2 linked regions of the Verrucomicrobium spinosum DSM 4136 = JCM 18804 genome follow. Each later gene encodes a partner of the first gene's protein in a complex. Links are inferred from orthologs where the notes say so. Each region holds a gene or a part of one and is shown in the gene's direction. Other genes may lie near its edges. The genes, in order: VSP_RS15405 and dapF.

Evidence for each region.
Region 2: the proteins of VSP_RS15405 (region 1) and dapF are in contact, whole or in part, in a solved structure (PDB 5YGU), measured with the Escherichia coli proteins. The link is inferred for Verrucomicrobium spinosum DSM 4136 = JCM 18804 from one-to-one orthologs.

The regions. Positions count from the first base shown.
Region 1 is NZ_ABIZ01000001.1:3,815,680-3,825,722, forward strand. The notes cover bases 3,277-6,006. They hold VSP_RS15405 (RNA pyrophosphohydrolase), read left to right. Parts: upstream 3,277-4,233; coding sequence 4,234-4,779; downstream 4,780-6,006. Other genes in these bases: VSP_RS15400 (HAD family hydrolase), read right to left, coding at 3,404-4,060; VSP_RS35630 (SulP family inorganic anion transporter), read left to right, coding at 4,844-6,006. In the rest of the region: VSP_RS15380 (hypothetical protein), read right to left, coding at 1-770; VSP_RS15385 (nitrilase-related carbon-nitrogen hydrolase), read left to right, coding at 923-1,687; VSP_RS15390 (class I SAM-dependent methyltransferase), read left to right, coding at 1,794-2,540; VSP_RS15395 (3-keto-disaccharide hydrolase), read left to right, coding at 2,614-3,261; more of VSP_RS35630, read left to right, coding at 6,007-6,709; VSP_RS15415 (PAS domain-containing sensor histidine kinase), read left to right, coding at 6,763-8,556; VSP_RS15420 (nucleoid-associated protein), read left to right, coding at 8,651-9,721. UniProt on the Escherichia coli protein: Master regulator of 5'-end-dependent mRNA decay.
Region 2 is NZ_ABIZ01000001.1:2,846,941-2,857,193, reverse strand. The notes cover bases 2,424-5,363. They hold dapF (diaminopimelate epimerase), read left to right. Parts: upstream 2,424-3,451; coding sequence 3,452-4,276; downstream 4,277-5,363. Other genes in these bases: dapB (4-hydroxy-tetrahydrodipicolinate reductase), read left to right, coding at 5,292-5,363; dapA (4-hydroxy-tetrahydrodipicolinate synthase), read left to right, coding at 4,385-5,269; trpA (tryptophan synthase subunit alpha), read left to right, coding at 2,632-3,432; VSP_RS11575 (phospholipase D-like domain-containing protein), read right to left, coding at 2,424-2,454. Also shown: VSP_RS11580 (hypothetical protein), read right to left, coding at 1-676; more of VSP_RS11575, read right to left, coding at 997-2,423; more of dapB, read left to right, coding at 5,364-6,032; folK (2-amino-4-hydroxy-6-hydroxymethyldihydropteridine diphosphokinase), read left to right, coding at 6,082-6,606; panB (3-methyl-2-oxobutanoate hydroxymethyltransferase), read left to right, coding at 6,666-7,439; VSP_RS11540 (Lnb N-terminal periplasmic domain-containing protein), read left to right, coding at 8,166-9,194; VSP_RS11535 (DUF6580 family putative transport protein), read right to left, coding at 9,291-9,935; VSP_RS11530 (PEP-CTERM sorting domain-containing protein), read left to right, coding at 10,074-10,253. UniProt on the Escherichia coli protein: Involved in the succinylase branch of the L-lysine biosynthesis and in the biosynthesis of the pentapeptide incorporated in the peptidoglycan moiety. Catalyzes the stereoinversion of LL-2,6-diaminopimelate (L,L-DAP) to meso-diaminopimelate (meso-DAP).

The DNA.
Region 1 (10,043 bases):
AGTTCTTCGCAGGTCGTGTGAATGGTGTTGATCTTCTCAGGCGTAAAACTGCCATCGGGCGAGTCCATGGACTTGCGGATGGTCACTAGACCCTTGGAGATCGCAGTCACAAGACGGTTGTTCTTGGCTGAGTCTGACATGCCATTCACCGACTTGGCGAAGTGATCCACCAGCATGGGCTGGTTGAGAAGCTCAGCCCGGTCATTGGTATAAGCTTTGGACACGACAGAGGTGGCAGAAGAGGTGCCACGCAACCAGCCGCCAAGGCTGACGCACTGGGCCAGATCATTATCACGCATGCGCTCCATTTCAGCGCGAACGGTGGCCTGAGTCTGGTCGAATTCCTTGCGGACAGCCTTCCAGTCATCCTTCTGCACTGCATCAAGAATGCTTTGCGCATGAGGGCGAACGGCCTTGGTCAAGCCGAGACTCTGAGCGATATTAATGACTTCCCGACCGATTTCCTCCACCGCCTGCTTGTCCTGGGCCTGCACAGCCACAAACCCCTCGGCGACGACGGTGCCAAACACCAACGAAAGCTCCATCCGGTCAGAGGAGTCGGGGGTGGAGAGCTTACGAAGTTCGTCTTTCCAGTTGGGATCCCCCAATTTGTCTAGAACGGCAAAGATCTCGCTGGGCACAGGCACCACCACTTCGTCCATGACGTAGCCAGGGAACTGGGCCGGGTCGAACTTCTGAGCGGTCCCCTGGGAGAAGGCGGAACCCGCCAGCATCAAGGAGGCAAAAAGATAAAAAGTCTTCACTTTCATGGTCATTCGGGCAATCTCAGACAGCGACATGCAAGAGGCTGTCATAACGAAGCGCAGAATAGTTGAGGTGCAACCGTTTTGCGGACGTTGATTCCATACTGCTTGAATCTCACAAGAACCGGACCTTGCGCGTAAATAAGATGGGAGGCGACATGAATGTACAGATCTTGCAGACGAGCCCCATATGGGAGGACAAGCTGGCGAGCCAGGCGGGAGTCATCGCGATGCTGGAACGCTGCCCTCCGGTCCCTGGGAGCCTTTTGGTGCTGCCGGAGATGTTTTCCACGGGTTTCAGCATGAACGTGGCGGTGACGGCCCAGACTGAGGCCCGGGAGGATGAGGCCTTTCTTTCCGGAGTGGCCATGAAACACCATTGTGCCGTGATGGGTGGGGTCGTTTCTCCCCTTGTGGAGGGCAAAGCGCAGAACGAATCCGTGACCTTCGGCCCGGATGGGGAGCTTTTGGCCCGCTACGCAAAACAACAGCTCTTTTGTCTCGGCGGCGAGGCTGACTGCCACACACCGGGTGAGGCGGTGATCGCCTTCCCCTTGCAAGGATTTATGGTAGCGCCCTTTGTCTGCTACGACCTCCGGTTCCCGGAGTTGTTCCGTGATGCAGCCATGGTGGGGGCGAATCTGCTGGTGGTGATCGCCAGTTGGCCGGTGAAAAGGTACCATCATTGGCTGACGCTTCTCCAGGCCCGCGCGATTGAGAACCAGGCCTATATGGTGGGAGTCAATCGGGCGGGGAGTGATCCTCACCTGCACTACAATGGCCGAAGCGTAGTGGTAAGCCCTCACGGGCACATCATTACTGATGCGGGAGAATCCGCCGGATCGGTTTCGGCCCGGTTGGACCTTGCTGATCTGCAGGAGTGGCGGGAAGTCTTTCCGGCTCTGCGAGATTCTCGATGGTAGGAGAGTGCTTGTTTCCAAATACTGCGGAGCTGGGCAGGGATGTTGCGTCGTTTTCTGCTGGGAAATGGGCGTGGATCTGCGTTTGATGAGGTGAATGCTCCGCCTCATGCGTCTTTACCCTCTCACTCTTGCCAGCACGGCCTTGCTGTCGCTAACCCTGATCCTCGGACGCGATGATGCTCGGGCTCAGAACGTGGATCCCGCCGAGGCGTTCGCGCCTCCCGCCGTGACGGAATATCTTGGGCGCACGGTGGCCCAGACCATGCATTGGAGCGGATCGGGCTGGCTCATCCGCCACAAACGGGAGAGGGAGGAGGCGGCGAGCCTGATGCGGGAAAAGCTGGAGCTGAAGCCCGGCATGGTGGTGTGCGACTTGGGCTGTGGGAACGGCTATCACACCTTCCCCATGGGTAGGGCAGTGGCTCCTGGCGGTAAAGTCTATGGCGTGGAGATTCAGGAACCATACCTGCGCATGCTTGAGGAGGGCGCGGTAAAGGCCGGAGTGACGAACTTTGTGCCGGTGTTGGGCAAACTCTACGATCCGGGGCTGCCAGATGCCACTTTTGACCTCATGCTGCTCGTGGATGTTTACCACGAGTTCTCGCACCCGGAGCAGATGCTGTCGGCCATGCACAAAGCATTAAAGCCGGACGGCGTGGTGGTGCTGGTCGAGTTCCGGGCGGAAGACGACACGGTGCCCATCAAGCCGGAGCACAAGATGACAAAGGCCCAGATCGACAAGGAGATGACTGCCAATGGCTACAAGCTGGTGAAGTCCTTCGACGGTCTGCCCTGGCAGCATATGCTCTGGTACGGGAAGGGGGAAAGCTCGGGCAATCCGAACAAATCGTGAAAGTTTCCGGTTGGAGAGGCTGATTAGGTGATCCTTCCCCCACAGCATCGACATTCTTCAACCACTGACCTTCATGCGCCGTTTTCCTCTGTTACAACTGACCGTCCTTCTTGGTGCGACTCTCTTGCAAGCCGCTGACCCCGTGACGCTCACGGTGGCCGACTTTACCGACGGCAAGGGCAACCCTGTGCCAGCGGGCTGGAAAACTGAAGACGATGGCTCGATTCATCGTGTGGAGAAAGCAGGCAACATCATCTCCAAGAAAGAGTATGCCAATTTCGAAGTGGAATGGGAATGGAAGCTGGCCGCAGGTGGCAACAGCGGCATCAAGTATTGGGTCAACGAGTTCCCCAAAGGAGGCTGGTTGGGTGTGGAATATCAGATGATCGATGATGCCAAGCATGCGGACGCAACCAAGGGGGCTGGCACCCACAGCACGGCTTCCTTCTATGACATCAAAGCGCCTGCCGCAGACAAGGCTGTAAAGCCCGCGGGTGAGTGGAACCACAGCAAGGTGGTGGTGAAGGACGGCAAGATTCAGCACTGGCTGAACGGCAAACTGGCAGGCGTAGTGGACACCAAGTCTGAAGAATGGAAGGCGGGCATCGCCAAGAGCAAATTCAAAGCTGTGGAAGGCTTTGCCCCCGGAAAAGGTCGCCTCATGCTGACCGACCACGGTGATGAGGTCTGGTGGAAGAACATCAAGGTCACGGAGCTCTGAGCGCCTGCGGCGCAGACAGAAGACTTTAAGACAAAAGACGAAAGACCTGAGAAGAGGTCTTTCGTCTTTTTGTAGCAGCTTGGAGAAGTCTGATCTGACTCAGGTCTTTTGTCTGGAGTCTTGTAGTCTTCTGTCTTCGTCTTCAGCATACCCCGCTGACCAGGCACACAATATCATCGGGCGTGGTCACAATCTCTGCGGCACCATTTTCGCGAAGTTCGGTCTCGCCGCGGAAGCCCCATTTGACACCGACGGCGAGCATGCCGGCATTCACCGCGAGTTGCATGTCGATCCCTGAGTCGCCGACGTAGGCGCATTCGGAAGGTTCTACACCGAGGGTCTTGCAGATCTCAAATGCGCCTGCGGGGTCTGGTTTCTTGGGCACGCCGGAACGGGCCCCCAGCACGATCTCGAAGGGTGTGTCCGGGAAGAAGTGTTTGCAGCAGAGAAGTGTGAAATCGTGGGGCTTGTTGGAGAGAACTGCGAGCTTCATGCCTCGTTCGTGCAGTCCCTGGAGGGCTTCTTCAATGCCCACGTAGGGGCGGGTTTCACTCTTCCAGGTGTCGTGGTAGTGCTTCTGGTACTCGTTGACACGGGCCTCTATGTCCTCGGTAGCGAGCATTTCTGGGGGTAGGGCGCGTTCTACGAGCGCCCGGACGCCGTCTCCGACGTATTTAGGGAAGACCCCGAGAGGTTGCCGTGGGTAGCCACGGGCCTCTAGCATGCGGTTGATGGCTTCTGCCAAGTCTGCCAGAGAATCAATGAGGGTGCCGTCCAGGTCGAAGATGAAAGCTTTCATGAGAGTCGGATTCCGTCACCAAGCGCAGACCGGGCAAAATGCCAACCGAAAAGGCTGGTGGGGGAGTGATGGGGATGAGAAGGTTGGCACGACTCTCGCTCAAAAGCTTCACATCTCTTGATAAAACCGTTGCAAAAGTCTCCTGTTACAAGCATCAATTAAACATCGTACAAATGGCTGCGCCTTTTCCAGATGTCCATTCTGCAAGTCAGGCGAAGGCCGAGACGGGCAGTAGTGTGCCTGCGGCTGAGGCGAAGGTCGTGCCGCCGGTGATTTACCGCCCTAACGTGGCGGCCATCATTCTCAACATGGACAATTCCATGCTTGTGGCTCAACGCTCCGGTCTCCGGAGCGCCTGGCAGTTCCCTCAAGGAGGGGTGGACCCCGGCGAAGGCCTGGAAGAGGCTCTCTTTCGTGAAGTGGAGGAGGAAGTGGGGATCCGACCGGAGAATATACAGCTCCTTGACCGTAAAGGGGGCTACCGCTACGATTTTCCCAAGGGGCGTCTCAAGTACGGAATCTACGGAGGGCAGGAGCAGGTTTATTACCTGTGTCGTTTCCTTGGTAAGGACCGGGACATCAATCTCGATACAGAACACCGCGAGTTTGACCGCTGGCGGTGGATCAAGCCGGAGAAGTTTGACATGGAGTGGGTGCCGCGCTTCAAGCGCGACGTCTATCTGCGTGTGTTTCGAGACTTTTTTGGAATGGAGAAGTAGCCCCCTCGATCGCAACCTTTAAGGGCCGGACCTTCGGACCCAGATTCAGGAGCAGGCGTTGGACTTGAACAAGAGCATACTTCGGACCTGGGGCACTCTGGCGGGTGTTTGGGAGCAGGTGAAGTCGTTCGCCTTGGATCACCCGCTGGATCCATTTCCCCTGCGTCACACCCTGCGCGGTTACAATACCGTCAAAGCCAAGGCTGACCTGAAGGCGGGAGTGACGGTGGCGCTGTTGGATCTGCCGCAGGGAATGGCCTATGCGGTGATAGCGGGCCTGCCCCTCTGGTATGGGGCCACGTGTTCTGCTGTGGCCGCACTGGTGGGGCCGCTGCTGGCCAGCTCCCGGCACACCATTCTGGGGCCGACGAACGCCACTGCCTTCATCACATTTTCCTACTTTGCATCGCACCCGAGCATCAATCAGCTCGCGTTGATGCCGATGCTGGTTTTCCTGGTGGGGGCGCTTTTGCTGCTGGGGGGCTATTTCCGCGTGGCCGATCTGGCGCAGTACATCAGCCGAACTGTGATTGTGGCTTATGTGACGGGTGCCGCGTTGTTGATCATGGTGAATCAGCTTCCGGCTCTGCTGGGGGTCACGATCCCGAAAGGGGGGGCATCGCGAACGCTGTTTGGCACCTTGGGGGCTCTCCTGGATCGGTTGGGAGAGGTGCAATGGACATCAATCGTTCTTACGAGTTCCACCATCGCACTGTTCGTTTTATTGAAGCGATGGCGTCCCCAATTGCCCACCTTTGTGATCGTGCTGGTGGCCATGTCCGGACTGGCCGCCTGGATGAAGTCATCCGGCTTCCCTGTTGTGACCTATGCGGATGCGAAGTTTACCATTTACGATTTGCTTCCGCCATTCCCGGACTTCCTTTCAAAGGATGTGGCCGTACAGTTCAGCCAGTTGTTTGGTCTGGCGGTGGCTATCGCTTTCGTGGCCACGCTGGAGCAGAGTGCGATGTCGAAGACCATCGCATCCCGCGGAAATTACCGGGTCGATGCCAACCAGGACATGTTGTCTCTCGGAACGGCGAACCTGGCGTGTGCCTATCTGAGCGGCATGCCTGCCAGCGGATCTCTGACTCGCTCGGCCTTGAACTTCGAGAGCGGGGCGAGGACGCCGCTTTCGAGCATGATCAACGGCTCAATCTGTCTGGTGGGTGCCCTTACCATAGGTCCACTGGTGGCGTACATCCCACGGGCAGTACTGGCCACCCTGGTAATCTGCATCGCGATATCACTCATTCACCGGCGTCAGATCCGCATTTCCCTCCGTGCCACCAAGTCGGACGCGTTGGTTTTCGTGGTCACCCTGGCGTCCACGCTGCTAGTGCCGCTGCATGTCGCCATCTTTACCGGCGTGGGCGTGTCCATCATGCTCTACCTGAGGAAGGCCAGCCAGCCCTCGCTGGTGGAGTATGAGTTCAACAAGGAGGGGAATCTGGCCGAGGCACAAGGCAAGGAGAGGCAGAACCCCTCCATATCCATCGTGCATGTAGAGGGTGACCTCTTCTTTGGGGCAGCTGAGCTCTTCCGTACGCAAATTCAGAGAACTTGTTCTGATCCCAATCTCAAGATCATCATCTTGCGGCTGAAGAATGCCCGGCACCTTGACGCGACCAGCGTGATGGCACTGGAGGAGTTGATCCGGGTCATGAAGCAGGCCAACAGACATCTCATCATCAGCGGAGCGATGCGGGATGTGGTGCGCGTGCTGAAAAACAGCGGCTTGATTGAGGTGCTCGGGAGGGAGAATCTTTTTATGGGAAATGCCTCCAATCCCAATCTTTCAACCCGGGATGCGCTGAAACGAGCCCAGGAAATTCTTGGCTTCCGGGAGGCCGATGTGCACATATATTACGATCCAAGACACAGTCGCAAGGGGGATGGCGGCGGTTCTGCGGGTTCGCCCGCAGGCTAGTCACTATTTTGTTGCGGCTGCCGCTGATCGGGTGAGGATGAATTTCCCATAGAATGAAACGATTCCGAGAGTACTTGCCGCTCCCTCTTCACATCAGCCTGCCGCTGAGTGTGCTGGTGTGCTGCATGATATTCATCGTGGTGAATACGCTGGTCTTGCTGCATCTGGGTGACAACAAGGAACTCCGGGATCAGGCGCTGTTGGGGGGGAAGCAGGTGGCCCGACTGGCCAGAGTGGCGGGCCGGGCCTCACTTGAGAATAAGGATCAGCTCAATTCGCACCTCGAGATCCTGGCGAGCTACAGCCGGGTGAAGTGGGCAGGGATTTGCGATGACCGAGGGGTGCTTGTCGCCTGCACGGACGGGGACATCGTGGGCAAGACGGTGACCGAGGCCGAGGGCCCTTCATCTGGAGCCGTGGTGATCAAGACTCTGAACACAGGATCACCCCACAAAGACAGAGTCTCTTCCACAGGTCTGGTCATGACCTATCCCGTAACGGCTCACAGTCCGGACGCCAAACAGATGCGTGTGGCGGTGCTGGAGCGCGACATGCGAGATGTACTGGCGGGCCAGCGGGAGAACACCATCTGGGAGGCTGGTGCGTCAGCGGGGGTCTTGCTGGTGGTGTGTGCGGTCTTCTGGTGGTGGTTGCGTAATTTTCTGCGGAAGCGCATGGACCGGGTGCTGGATCTCATCCGGAATCGTCAGGACAGTCTCACTCCAGTGAGCGTGCTGCCGGGTGCAGATGAGTTTTCCCGGCTTTCTGCCGCCCTGCAGGAGCAGGAGGCGCTCTTTCGCCAGATCGTGGACAACATTAATGAGGTGGTGTGGGTGCTGGATGGTAACCGTCAGGTGATCTACGTGAGTCCGGCTTACGAGCGCGTCTGGGGGCGCGAACGGGACGGGACCGTGAAAGGGAATCCACTATGGAACCAGTACATTCCGCAGGAACATCTACAGAAGCTGAAGGTGCTGTTCGAGACGCTCTACAGTGATGGCAAAGCGGTCCATTTCGAGTACCCGATCATTCGGAAGAGCGGGGAGCGTGGATGGATCGAGGCCAGTGCCTTTCCTGTAATGGCACCCGGGGGCGGCATCCATCGAGTTGTGGGCATCAGTCGCGATGTCACGGATCGCAAGGCGCTGGAGGAACAGTTTCTTAACATCAGTGAGCAGGAGCGCCGGCGCTTGGGGCATGACCTCCATGACGATGCCTGCCAGCGACTGGCGTCGCTCAAGATGCGGTGTGAGGTGCTCGTGGCCTCCCTTCGCAATGAGCACTCCTCCAGCCTGCCGCTCGCCCAGGAGTTGAAGACTCAGCTCACTGGGACCTCCGCCTTGCTGCGAGACATCGCCCGCGGCCTCTCTCCGGTGGAAATGGATGGGGAGGGGTTGATGCTGGCGCTGCGCAAGCTGGCAGATCTTGCAGAGACGATCTACGAGGTGCCGTGTTTCTTTGAGTGCGAACACACTGTGCTGGTCAGCAACACGGATGCGGCGAACCACATCTACCGAATCGCACAGGAGTTTATCAACAACGCGGCCCGGCATGGCCACCCGACCCGGATCGACATGACGCTGGAGACTGACTGGGAGTCGGTGAGTCTGACGGTCACCAACGATGGTGTACCTTTCACGGAGCCGGAGAATGCACCGGGCATGGGGCTGAAGATCATTCGCTACCGCGCGAATGCCATCGGGGCATTTGTGAGCATCCGGCCTCGTAATCATCCTGAGGGCGGCACCATTGCCGAGTGCATTGTGTCCCAAAACGTGTGCAATCCAGATGATGGGAAAGTGGCTGAGGCGATGCGGGCGGCTGTTGCAAGGGATGTGGCCCTTTGAGAGGTGAGGGAGAGGGCTTGTCAATGCCCTGCGGTGTTTTTAAGGGAATTATAGTTGTTTTCAAACCCAGGTTCCTTCCTAGGTTCGCGACCCCATGTCGATCAAGATTCGTTTTAACTCCGCCGTCGCCACCGGTCTGGTGCTTGCCAAGGTAGGCAATCCCCAGCGTGATGAGCCATTGCAGACGTCCAAGGAGGTTTTTCACATTGAAGAGGGCGACCAGGCCACGCTCACCGGCATTTTCCTCAAGCCCTTCAAGAACCTGATTCCGCATCGTTTCACGCATCATTCGTCGCTCGACCAGCACGAGATGAACACGATCGCGAAGGCGATCTTTGCCTCCAGTGACGGGTTGCTGGAGAAGGGGTGCGACATTGCCAAACGTTTGTACTCGAAATCCTACCACCCGAACATCAAGGAGGGGGACTTGTGCATCTCCTTGATCAAGGACATTGAGATGGAGAGCAGCAAGGTGCAGGCCATTTGCATCCTCAAGTCTGAGAGCGTGGTGCCCTTCCTGAGCATCTCCACACGTGATGGTGATCTGAAGCTGTCCACGGAGCATGGCATCAATCCCGAGAAAATCGACAAAGGCTGCCTGATTGTGGATTTTTCCTCAGAGGATGGCTACTATGTGCTCACCTTTGACCGGACAGGCACGGACTCACGCTTTTGGGTGCGGGACTTCCTTGGGTTGCAGGCGGTGACGGATGCGGCCTTCCTGACCAAGTCCTATGCCGACATGGCGGTGGCCTTTCTCAAACAGGAGGTGCCCACGGAGACCGAGGCGGCGGAATCCAAAACGACGGCGGCCCATGACGCGATCAGCTTCTTTGAGACCCGCGAGACGTTTGACCTCAAGGAGTTCGAGGAAGAAGTGCTGAAAAAGCCGGATGTGGTGGCGAAGTTTGCCGAGCATCGCGCCAAGGTGGAGGAGGAACAGGGGCAGCCACTGGAGAAGTCCTTTGCGATTGCGAAGAAGCAGGTGTCTAAAGCGAAGAAGAAGATCGGCAGCGTGCTCAAGCTGGATGCCGGTATTGAGGTGCACCTCAAGCCTGCCTTCGGGGCCAAGGAGAATAACCCTTTGCTTGAGCGTGGCTTTGATGAGGACAAGGGCATGAAGTTCATCAAGGTGTACTTCCACAAGGAAGAAGCCGGATCGTAGTCCCTGGTTCTTCAAGGATGCCCGGACAATCTGAGGGGGGGCGGCTTCTCAAGGCCGATCCCGCTCCGTTTGGTGCCGGATGGTGAGGCACGATATCATGTTGACGGACTGCAGCCTCATTTGATGACGGGGCAAATTGGGTGTACGGTTTCCTCCCAACCGCATCTTTAGCAGCCACAATGAAGAGCCAGAAGCAACGAAACCGATCACCTCGCCCCTTCAAAAATGGCAGATCTGATGGGCGATGGGGGGGCAATCAAGGGGGTGGCTTCATCCCTTCGTCGAACCCCACCTCAAAGCCTTTTGTCAAAGGGAGGACGAA
Region 2 (10,253 bases), 970 kb from region 1 along the record:
CGCCAGGAGCACTGTCGCCTGCACCAGAGGGCGCGGGTGACGCCCCCTCTGTCTTGTAATCGCTGGACATGACCCGCACCTGCCCCGTACCCGGTTGTAACTCCACCCTGAGGATGCTGGCAAAGCCTTGATTGCCTTCCTGGAAGTTCATCCCCGAGTCGATCCCCGGAGTCATCGGCACCGACTGGTCAAAATCCACATAGTAGCCGCCGCTCACATCGAACTGATAACGCTTCACCTCCATCTTCACCCCTGCGCTGCCGTCATTAAGAGCGTTCAACCGGGGGGTGAGTATGGAGTAGTTGTACACGCCCGGCTCCACCTCGTACGGGTCCGTCACCAGCGTAGATCCCGCTTCCACCAGTTGATCGATCTGAGCCATGCGTTGACCTCGGACTCCCGGCATACCCGGGATGGGTACCGCAGGCTGGGGCTCCGCGACTGCCGGAGCCGCCTCCACGGTTGGCTTCAAAAGATCCTCAAGATCTTCGTCAACGCTCTTGGGTGCTACAAAGGGAGCGCGGGCAGCAGGCAACTCCCGCGGAGCCGACTGAGCAGACGCCATGGGCTCGCCAGTCAGACCCTCAAGACCAAGGGAGGGACGACGAGCGCCCCCGTACCAGCCGATGGCCAGTGCCACCAGAAACGCCAGGACAACCAGAAGTGCGGTTCTCACAGGATCACCGTGTGGGTTGCGGAGCCATTGTGCAATGCAATTCGGAGGAGCGTCATCTCCCAACATTGAATGCCCAGACGGTCAGGAAGTTGCGGAGAAATGTGCGAGGAGCGCAGGCGAGTGCCCCGCTTTGGAGCAATCAGGAAGCCCAACATATGCTCAACCATTCCCACAGGATCCTCCGCTCACGAACCGACGGGGACCGTCAGACTACCCCCGCATCATTGCCCCCTGGATTTGCATCCATTCCCCATCTTGTTAATCCTTCAGAAATCTTGTTAATCCTTCAGAAATCTTGTTAATCCTGTCTCGAAAGGACGTCACAAGAACGGCATGAACAAACGGGCAAAGCCATCCCGCAGCCGTTCGGCCAATGTGGCACTGCGAAGGGCGGCGAGAGACTCCAGGGTGCCGTTTCGCACCTTTTTCTCAAACTCCCGATCCAGCTCCTGGGCCAGCAGGTCATCGAAGCACGCCAGATTGAACTCAAAGTTCAACCGCAGGCTGCGGGGGTCCCAGTTCGTAGATCCCACCAACGACCACAACCCGTCCACCGTCATGAACTTGGAGTGGTCGAAGTGCCCGTCCGCCTCGTAGATCTTTACGCCCTTTTCCAGCATCTCCGGGTAGAGGGTACGCGCGGCCCAGCGCACAAAGGGGATGTTGTTGCGCCTTGGCGTGAGCACTTTCACATCCACACCGCGGAGCGCCGCAAGGTTCAGCGCCCAGATAAGGGTCGGCGGCGGGAGGAAGTAGGGCGTCATGATGCGGACCGAGTGCCGCGCCTCGGAGATCGCGGCGAAAATCGCCTTGGGCATGAGTTCAAGGTCTTCATCCGGACCGTCCGGCACGCCGATGGCAGCCACCTCACCTGCGGGTGCCAGGGTGGGATACCAGAGAGGACCGGAAAGCACTTCCCCAGAGCAAAAGGCCCAGTCCTCCGCAAAGACCCGCTGAAGCTGCTGCACCACCGGGCCTTCCACCTTGAAATGCATGTCCTGCACGGGATGGCTGGGATCTGCCTCCAGCATATTGCCCTGGCGGATGTTCATGCCCCCGGTGAAACCAGTTGTCCCGTCCACCACCATCACCTTGCGGTGATTCCGCAGGTTCATGGTGAGGATGCGCAGGACGAAGCGGATAGGCATGAAGCGCTTGGCCATCACACCCCGGCTCCGCAGCAGATGGGTGATGGGCGGCCAGGAGTAGCGGGTCCCTGCGTCATCCACCAGAACCCGCACTTCCACCCCGCGGTCTTTGGCAAGGACCAACTCCTCCACGAACTTCATGCCGATACCGTGGGCCTCAAAGATGTAAGAGCACAGAGAGATGGACTTTTGAGCACCACGGATCGCCTCCAGCATGGCCGGCATCGCCTCCTCCCCATTGCGCAACAACGTGACGTGATTTCCCACTGTAAAGCCAAATCGGGAGAGCATCCCCAGGGAGGTCGAGAGCGCCCGCAATTCTTTGAGTTCCGGCACTGTCTGCCACGGATTGACGGGGCAGACCTCCCCCACCGCCGCGAGTTCCAGACTGTGACGATATCTGGCCCCGCGACGTCGCAGGCGGTTGATCCCAAATAGCGCGTAGAAGCAAGCACCCAGAAAGGGGACAAATGCAATGAGCACCGCCCAAAATGCCGCACTCCGGTAGTCCCGGTTCCTCAGCAGCACGTGACTCAGCGCGTATCCCACCACCACCAGGTTCAGCGCAATAACACACAGGTGCCAGACGGGCTTCACCACCGGCAGGATCTCAGAAAGGAATGATATCATGCTCGTCGCGCAACCACTGGGCACCGATAGCCCCGAATGATCTGCGATGCAATGCCGCGAACACAAACACCGTCTCCCCTATCCGTTGAATCGCCACCCCTTCCCACCAAAAAACCCCCTGGCTGACGACATTGCGCTTTGCACCGCGGGCGGCTTCGGACTATCCGTCCCGTTCTCATGAATCGGATTGACGAATGTTTTGCCGGGCTGCGTGCTGCCGGAAAGAAAGGTTTTGTGGCCTACATCGCCGCAGGAGACCCCGACCTGCCCACGACCCGGGAGATCGTACTGACTCTGGCCCGCTGCGGAGCCGATGTGATCGAGCTGGGTGTGCCCTTCAGCGACCCCCAGGCCGATGGCATTGTGAACCAAATGGCCGCCGAGCGGGCTCTGAAGGCTGGGACCACACTGCCCAAGGTGCTGGCGTTCATCAAGGAGTTGCGCCAGGAGACCCAGGTGCCCCTGGTGCTCTTCACTTACCTGAACCCCGTCTATACCTACGGGTTTGAGGCCTTCCATCGCGATGCCGCCGCGGCCGGAGCCGATGGCGTGCTCATTCTGGATTTGCCGCCAGACGAAGCGCCGCTGAACGACGAATTGACAGTCGGCGACGGCCTCAAACGCATCCGCCTCATCGCACCGACCACCCCGGAGTCGCGCATCAAACTCATCACCCAGCAGGCAGAGGGCTTCATCTACTACGTCTCCCGCGAGGGCGTGACGGGAGCCCAGACCTCCCTGGCCACCGGCATCTCCGACCAGCTCCAGAAGATCCAAGCCGCAACCAACACCCCCATTGCCGTGGGGTTTGGCATCTCCACCCCCATCCAGGCCAGCACCGTCGCCTGCATGGCCGATGGCGTGGTCGTGGGCAGCGCCATTGTGAAGCTGATCGAGGAACACGGCACGCATTCCGACTTGTCCGACCGGCTCACGGCATTCGTTAAACCTCTTGTGGACGCAGTGAAAGCCGTCTAGCTTCTCCGCCCCTTATCCCATGGCCAATCTTCTCAGCTTCTGGAAAATGAACGGCGCGGGCAATGACTTCGTCATGCTCGACAACCGCGATTTGTCCCTGCAACTCTCCGGTGAATCCATCGCCCAGCTCTGCGATCGTCATCGTGGCGTGGGTGCAGACGGCCTCCTGGCCGTGGAACCAGCCACCGAAGGCGGTGACTTCCGCATGCGCTACTACAATGCGGACGGCGGCGAGGCCGAGATGTGCGGCAACGGTGCCCGGTGCTTTGCCCGCTTCGTGAACAAGCTGCACGACAACAGCCTGGCGGCGCTGAAGTTCGAGACCCAGGCCGGGATGATCTCCGCGGAGTTCTTCGGCGATCAGGTCGAAATCAACATGAGCCAGCCCCACAGCCTGAAGCTGAATCAGGGGTTGGTGGTGGATGGCACCCCGCTGGAAGTGCACAGCGTGAACACCGGTGTCCCGCACGCCGTCGTTTTTGTGGACGATGTGAATGCCCTCTCCACGGCCGAAATCCGCCGTCTGGGCGCGTGCCTGCGCTACCATGAGGCCTTCGCGCCGAAGGGCACCAACGCCAATTTTGCCACCGTCATCTCCCCCGGCTCCATTGTGATCCGCACCTACGAGCGCGGCGTGGAAGATGAGACCCTGGCCTGCGGCACCGGCATGGTGGCCTGCGCGCTCATTCACCATGAGCTCCATGGAGCAGCCGCTCCCGTCTCCGTGAAGGTCAAGGGTGGCGACACCCTGAAGGTCGGCTTCAACCAGGCTGGCGACGTCTATTCTGACGTCACCCTGCACGGCCCCGCCGACTTCGTCTTTCAGGGCAAGCTCGAAGTCTAAGCGCCCACTGGGAGCCCCCTCTGCCGGCCCTCACAGCCGCAGATGAACTGGCTCCCCCTTTCCTCTTTTCAGTTCTCAGTTCTCATCATCATTAACACCTAAAACGTCATGTTCGCCGGTACCCACACCGCCATTGTCACCCCCTTTCGCAACGGCCAGATCGATGAAGCCGCCCTGCGAAAGTTGGTGGACTACCAGTTTGCCGGCGGCGTGCAGGGCGTCGTGCCCTGCGGAACCACGGGTGAATCCCCCACCCTGGACTACGATGAGCACGAGCGCGTCATCCAGTTGACCGTGGAGTACACCGCAGGCCGTGGCATCGTCATGGCTGGCACCGGCAGCAACTCCACGCGTGAAGCCGTGGAAATGACCCAGGAAGCCGAGGCCGCCGGTGCCAATGCCGCCCTGCTGGTCGCACCCTATTACAACAAGCCCACCCAGGAGGGGCTCTTCCGCCACTTCAAGGCCATCGCCGACAACACCAAGCTGCCAATCATGCTGTACAGCATCCCCGGCCGCTGTGGCATCGAGATCGGCGTGGACACCGTGGTGCGCCTTGCCGAGGCCTGCCCAAACATCCGCGCCATCAAGGAAGCCGGTGGCAATGCCGACCGTGTGAGCCAGATGAAAATGCTCCTCCCGGCAGAGTTTGATATCCTCTCCGGTGACGACTCCCTCACCCTGCCCTTCATGAGCGTGGGTGGCGTGGGCGTGGTCAGCGTGGCGGGCAACCTCATCCCGGCAGAGATGAACAGGATGGTGCAGGCCGCTCTGGCTGGCCGCTGGGCCGAGGCTCAGAGCATTCATGCGCAGTTCAACCCGCTGTTCTCCGCTTTCCTGAAGCTTTCCACGAACCCGATCCCCATCAAGACAGCGCTGGCACTCAAAGGCATCTGCGATGCCGAGCTGCGTCTGCCGATGTGCGAGCTGGGGGAAGCCCAGGTCAATGAACTGCGCCAGACCATGATCAACGTGGGCATCCTTGCTGAGTAATATTCACTGCAAACCGACCATCATGGCTCAGCTCAAAATTCTCGTCACCGGTGCCAAAGGCCGCATGGGCCAGGCTGTCATTCATTCCGTGGAAAGCGATGCCGACTGTGCCGTCGGCGCGACTGTGGACATGGGTGACTCCCTGGATGAGGCCCTCTCCAAGTGCGATGCAGTGATCGACTTCACCTCCCACCACTTCAGCAATGAGCTGGTGGCCGCCTGTGTGAAGCACAAAAAGCCTTTCGTTATGGGTACCACCGGCCACACGCCGGAGGAACTCGCCGCAATCCGTGAAGCGTCCAAGACGCTGCCGGTCGTGCTGGCACCCAACTTCAGCGTGGGGGTGAACACCCTCTTCTGGCTGACCCGTCAGGCTGTGCGCATCCTCGGCGAACCCTTTGATCTCGAAGTGGTGGAAATGCACCACCGCATGAAGACGGACTCCCCGAGCGGCACCGCCCGTCGTCTGGTGGAGATCCTGTGCGAAGAGACTGAGGTCAGCTACGAAACGGACACCCGCCACGGCCGCAAGGGCGATGTGGGTGCCCGGACGAAGAAGGAAATCGGCGTCCATGCCCTGCGCGGTGGCGATGTGGTCGGAGATCACACCGTCGTCTTCGCCAACGTGGGCGAGCGCGTGGAACTCACACACAAGGCCTCCAGCCGCGACACCTTCTCCAACGGAGCCGTGCGCGCCGCCAAGTGGCTCGTGAGCCAGCCCGCGGGCATCTATGACATGCAGGACGTACTGGGGCTGAAATAGCTCCAGATCTCGATTCTTTGCCCCTACCCACCTTCGCAACCGGGAGTCGATGAAATACGGCATCGCTCTCGGTTCGAATTTGGGGGACCGGCTTGAGAATCTTCGTCAGGCCGTGGTCGCTCTTCTCCAGAGCGTTCCAGGGAGTAGAGTGATCGCCACCTCCGCGGTTTATGAAACGGATCCCGTGGATTGCCCTCCGGGTTCACCGGGATTTTTGAATGCGGTGATCGAGCTGGAAGCAGAACTCCAGCCTCTGGATCTGCTCCAGCACACCCGGGCCATCGAGGCCGCACTTGGCCGCCCGAATGAGCACGAGCACCATGCGCCACGCACCGTGGACCTGGATCTGCTCTATGCCGATGCCGCCGTGGTGGATCACCCGGACCTCACGCTCCCCCACCCGCGCATGACGCAGCGTCGGTTCGTGCTGCAACCGCTCGCAGACATCCGCGCGGACCTGCGCCTTCCCGGCGAAGACCGGTCGGTGCAGGAGATCCTCGATACCCTGCCCATCTCGGACGAGCCTCCACCTCGGGTGTATTCACTGGACTGGCTCGACCTCGGCAGTCCGTGACCTCCTCTCCGTCGTATCGTAAGTTTCGCTCGACGCCCCCTTCCTCTCCCTCCCCTGCAATGGCCGTCTCCCCCGCCCTCCTCGCCCAGCAGCTTAGCGACCGGAAAGCCGCCGGTGAAAAGCTCGCCGTCCTCACCGCTTATGACTACCCCACCGCCCGGCTGCTTGATGAAGCCGGCGTGGATCTCATCCTCGTAGGAGACTCCCTGGGCATGGTCGTGCTAGGCATGCCAGACACCACGGGCGTGACCATGCAGATGATGCTGCATCATGCCGCCGCCGTCCGCCGTGGGGTGCAACGCGCCACGATCATTGTGGACCTTCCCTCCGGCAGCTATGGCATGCCAGATATGGCAGTGCACAACGCACGCCGCCTCGTAGAAGCAGGTGCCGATGCCGTCAAGCTTGAGGGCGGCGTGGATGTGGCCGACCAAGTTCGAGCCATCACACAAGCTGGCATCGCCTACATCGGACACATCGGCATGCTGCCGCAGAGCGTGAAACACGAAGGCGGCTACAAGAAAAAGGGCAAGACCGACGACGACGCCAACCGACTTTTGGCTGATGCCCGTGCACTCGAAGAAGCAGGCGCAGCAGGCATCGTCCTGGAGAGCATGGTCCCTGAGGTGGCAGAACGCATCAGCAAGGCCATCCAGATCCCCACGATCGGGATCGGCGCCGGCCCGAACTGCGACGGCCAAGTGCTCGTGACCCCCGACCTTCTCGGTGCCTTCCCGTGGTTCAAGCCCCCGTTTGCCACCGCGCTGGCGAATGAGGCCATGGAGACCACTCGCGCTGCACGAGAGTGGATCGCGGGTGTGAAGGGAGCTTAGAGGAGTCGATTCCACGAACCGGAACTGCCCTAACCTCCTCCCCCAGAGACGCTGTAGAGCAAGGGCCCCGCTTGCCACGCGCCACCCCTGACAAGGCAACCGAAGCGGTCGCCCCACAACCCAGGTTATCTGAATGTGTGAGGTGTTGCAGTCGCCCTCCGCGTTGCCAGCGAAGCCCTGTTCGCAGTCCAGATTGCAGCTCTGCCACGATGACCTCGAAGTCTCAATGAAGCATCCGCCGTGGCGGCAGCAAGAATGCCCCTTCAGAAGGGCCGAAGGTCCGGCTTCATACCAGCCTCGGGCGACGCCCGAGGAGTCGATGACCAACTAACTCCAAAGGGCTGTGGGCCCGGCGTCATCAAACCCGCCCATGACGAGCACCCCGGAATGGTGCCGGGCCAATGGCCATCATCATCTAAACCTAAACTAGCGCCTCAATTCGGTCACAAAAGGAAGATAGTCGGCCTCGCCACTTCCCCCTGCTGGCATTGACCTGAAGGAGTCTTAACGGGGACCAACGTGCCAAATCTCCCTTTTGCTTCTCGTCCCAGACATCTTGCAGGGCGAGCGCCCCGGGTGACGCGAGTGTTTCCTGAGGAACCAATCCACCAACACGGTCGCCTCACAGCTTCCACATCCACACAGCCATCAACACCCCCAAAAACCGTTCGACAGACGGCATGGCAAAACGCTAAGCTGCGCCAGGCACCCCCACCCACTTCAATTATGCGATTCCTTCTCTGGTCCCTCAGATTCGTGCTCCGCCTGGCACTCTCCTTGATCCTCCTTGGGCTGGTAGCCTGGACTTTTGGAGCCCTTTATTACGACATGCCCTTTCTCAACCGGGCCACAGCCTGGCTTTGGCTCGGCTCCGCCGCCACCATGCTGCTATTTATTCGCCAGCCTTGGCGGAAGTCGCTCTTCATCGGACTGGCCTTTGTGGGCGTCTTGAGCTGGTGGCTGAAACTCCAGCCCCAGGCGAACCGCGAATGGCAGCCCGAGGTGGCCCAACTTCCTTGGGCGGAGGTGGCTGGGGATGAAGTGACCATTCACAACGTGCGGAACTTTGACTACCGCACGACCACCGACTTCACCCCGGCCTGGGAAACCCGCAAAGTGCGACTCTCCCAACTCACCGGCATTGACCTCTTTATCAACTACTGGGGATCCCCTTGGATGGCCCATCCCATTGCCAGCTTTCAGTTCAAGGATGCGCCCCCCATTTGCTTCTCCATCGAGACCCGGAAGGAAGTGGGCGAGAAGTACTCAGCCATCGGAGGCTTCTACCGGCAATATGAACTGATCTACATTGCGGCGGACGAACGCGACATCGTGCGATTGCGCACCAACTACCGCACCGGAGAAGACTCCTATCTATACCGCATCCCCGTCTCGCCCGAACGGGCTCGCGAACGGTTCATGGAATACGTCGCCACCATGAACGGACTGCGTGACCAGCCGCGCTGGTACAACGCTGCGACCACCAACTGCACCACGGCCATCCGCACCCAACGCCCCAACTCGAAACGCGCCCCTTGGGACTGGCGAATACTGGTAAATGGCAAGGGGGACGAGATGCTCTACGAGAGAAATGCCCTCGTGACCGACGGCCTCCCCTTCCCCGAACTCCGGGAAAAGGCTCATATCAACTCAGCAGCGCAGGCGGCCGACAAATCACCGGACTTCTCGAAACTCATCCGGGAAGGCCGCCCGGGATTTGGACCAACACCGGCTGGCAATGCGGCGGCTCCGTGAAGAATCGATGGCATGGCGATACATTCGCCTCTCGCCATCGCCTCGGGGCATTCTGGCCAAGCCCGGCGACCGATTGGACAGCTACCGTCATTCATTCTACGCCGCCACCGCGGCCTGGGACTGACGCCCCCAACCAATCACCGGCATGACGCGCAGCTTTCTCACCAAGGCTTCAAAATTGTAAACCACCACAATGGCCGTGGCCCCCAACAGATCGGCGATCAGAGAGTTGCGGAAGAACATCAGCGTCGGCGGCAGGCCTTCCTTGCCCGTCGTCAAGGCCTGCACCCAGCCAGCCCACGTCTTTGCGTAGTAGGACTCGACAGCCCACGACAGGGAATTCGTCACGAGATAGAAACCAACACTGCAACCTAGCGTGCCCAGCACGGTATCGACCATACCGGCCTTGCCACGAAGTCGGGACCCCCACCAAGCAGCCAGCACATACAGGCCGTAGCTGAGCAGCACCGCCTCACGGCCATGTGCCGTGGACCACCACTGCGAGCCCATGCTGACCCAGTCCACCAAAATCAAAAGCCCCGCCCAGCTCCACCAAGGCAGCGAACGCGGAAAGGCGATGGCCCCGGCGAAGGCAAAAGCCATGAGCGGGCTCAGATTCCCCAAGTTGGCTGCAACGATCCCCTGCTGGTAAAGCACCCGCCAGATCAGAGCCGCAACCATCAGCACGAGCGGCAGCCAAACATAGGCGGAAAGACCTTGGGAACGAGCAGAACGAGACATGCGGGAATGAAGCTCCAAGTGCGCGGATGAACAAGGGCAATGTTGTCTAAATCGAATGTAGACAGCGAGGCAAAATCAGGGTAACGCGACGTCTAGCATCACATTAGACACCTCAGTTTGCCCTCCCCTATTCTATCCATGGCATCGAGATTACTTGTCCCACTGTTAGCCGTCGTGGCAGCCGCTGCACTATGCCCCCAAAGCAATGCAGCAACGCACTACTTTCTGATTCAGGGGAACTTCGATACCAGCACGGCAGGGGCAGAGACTTTTAAATGGGTCGTTGATGATCCCAACAATGTGCTCCAAACGGGCCAG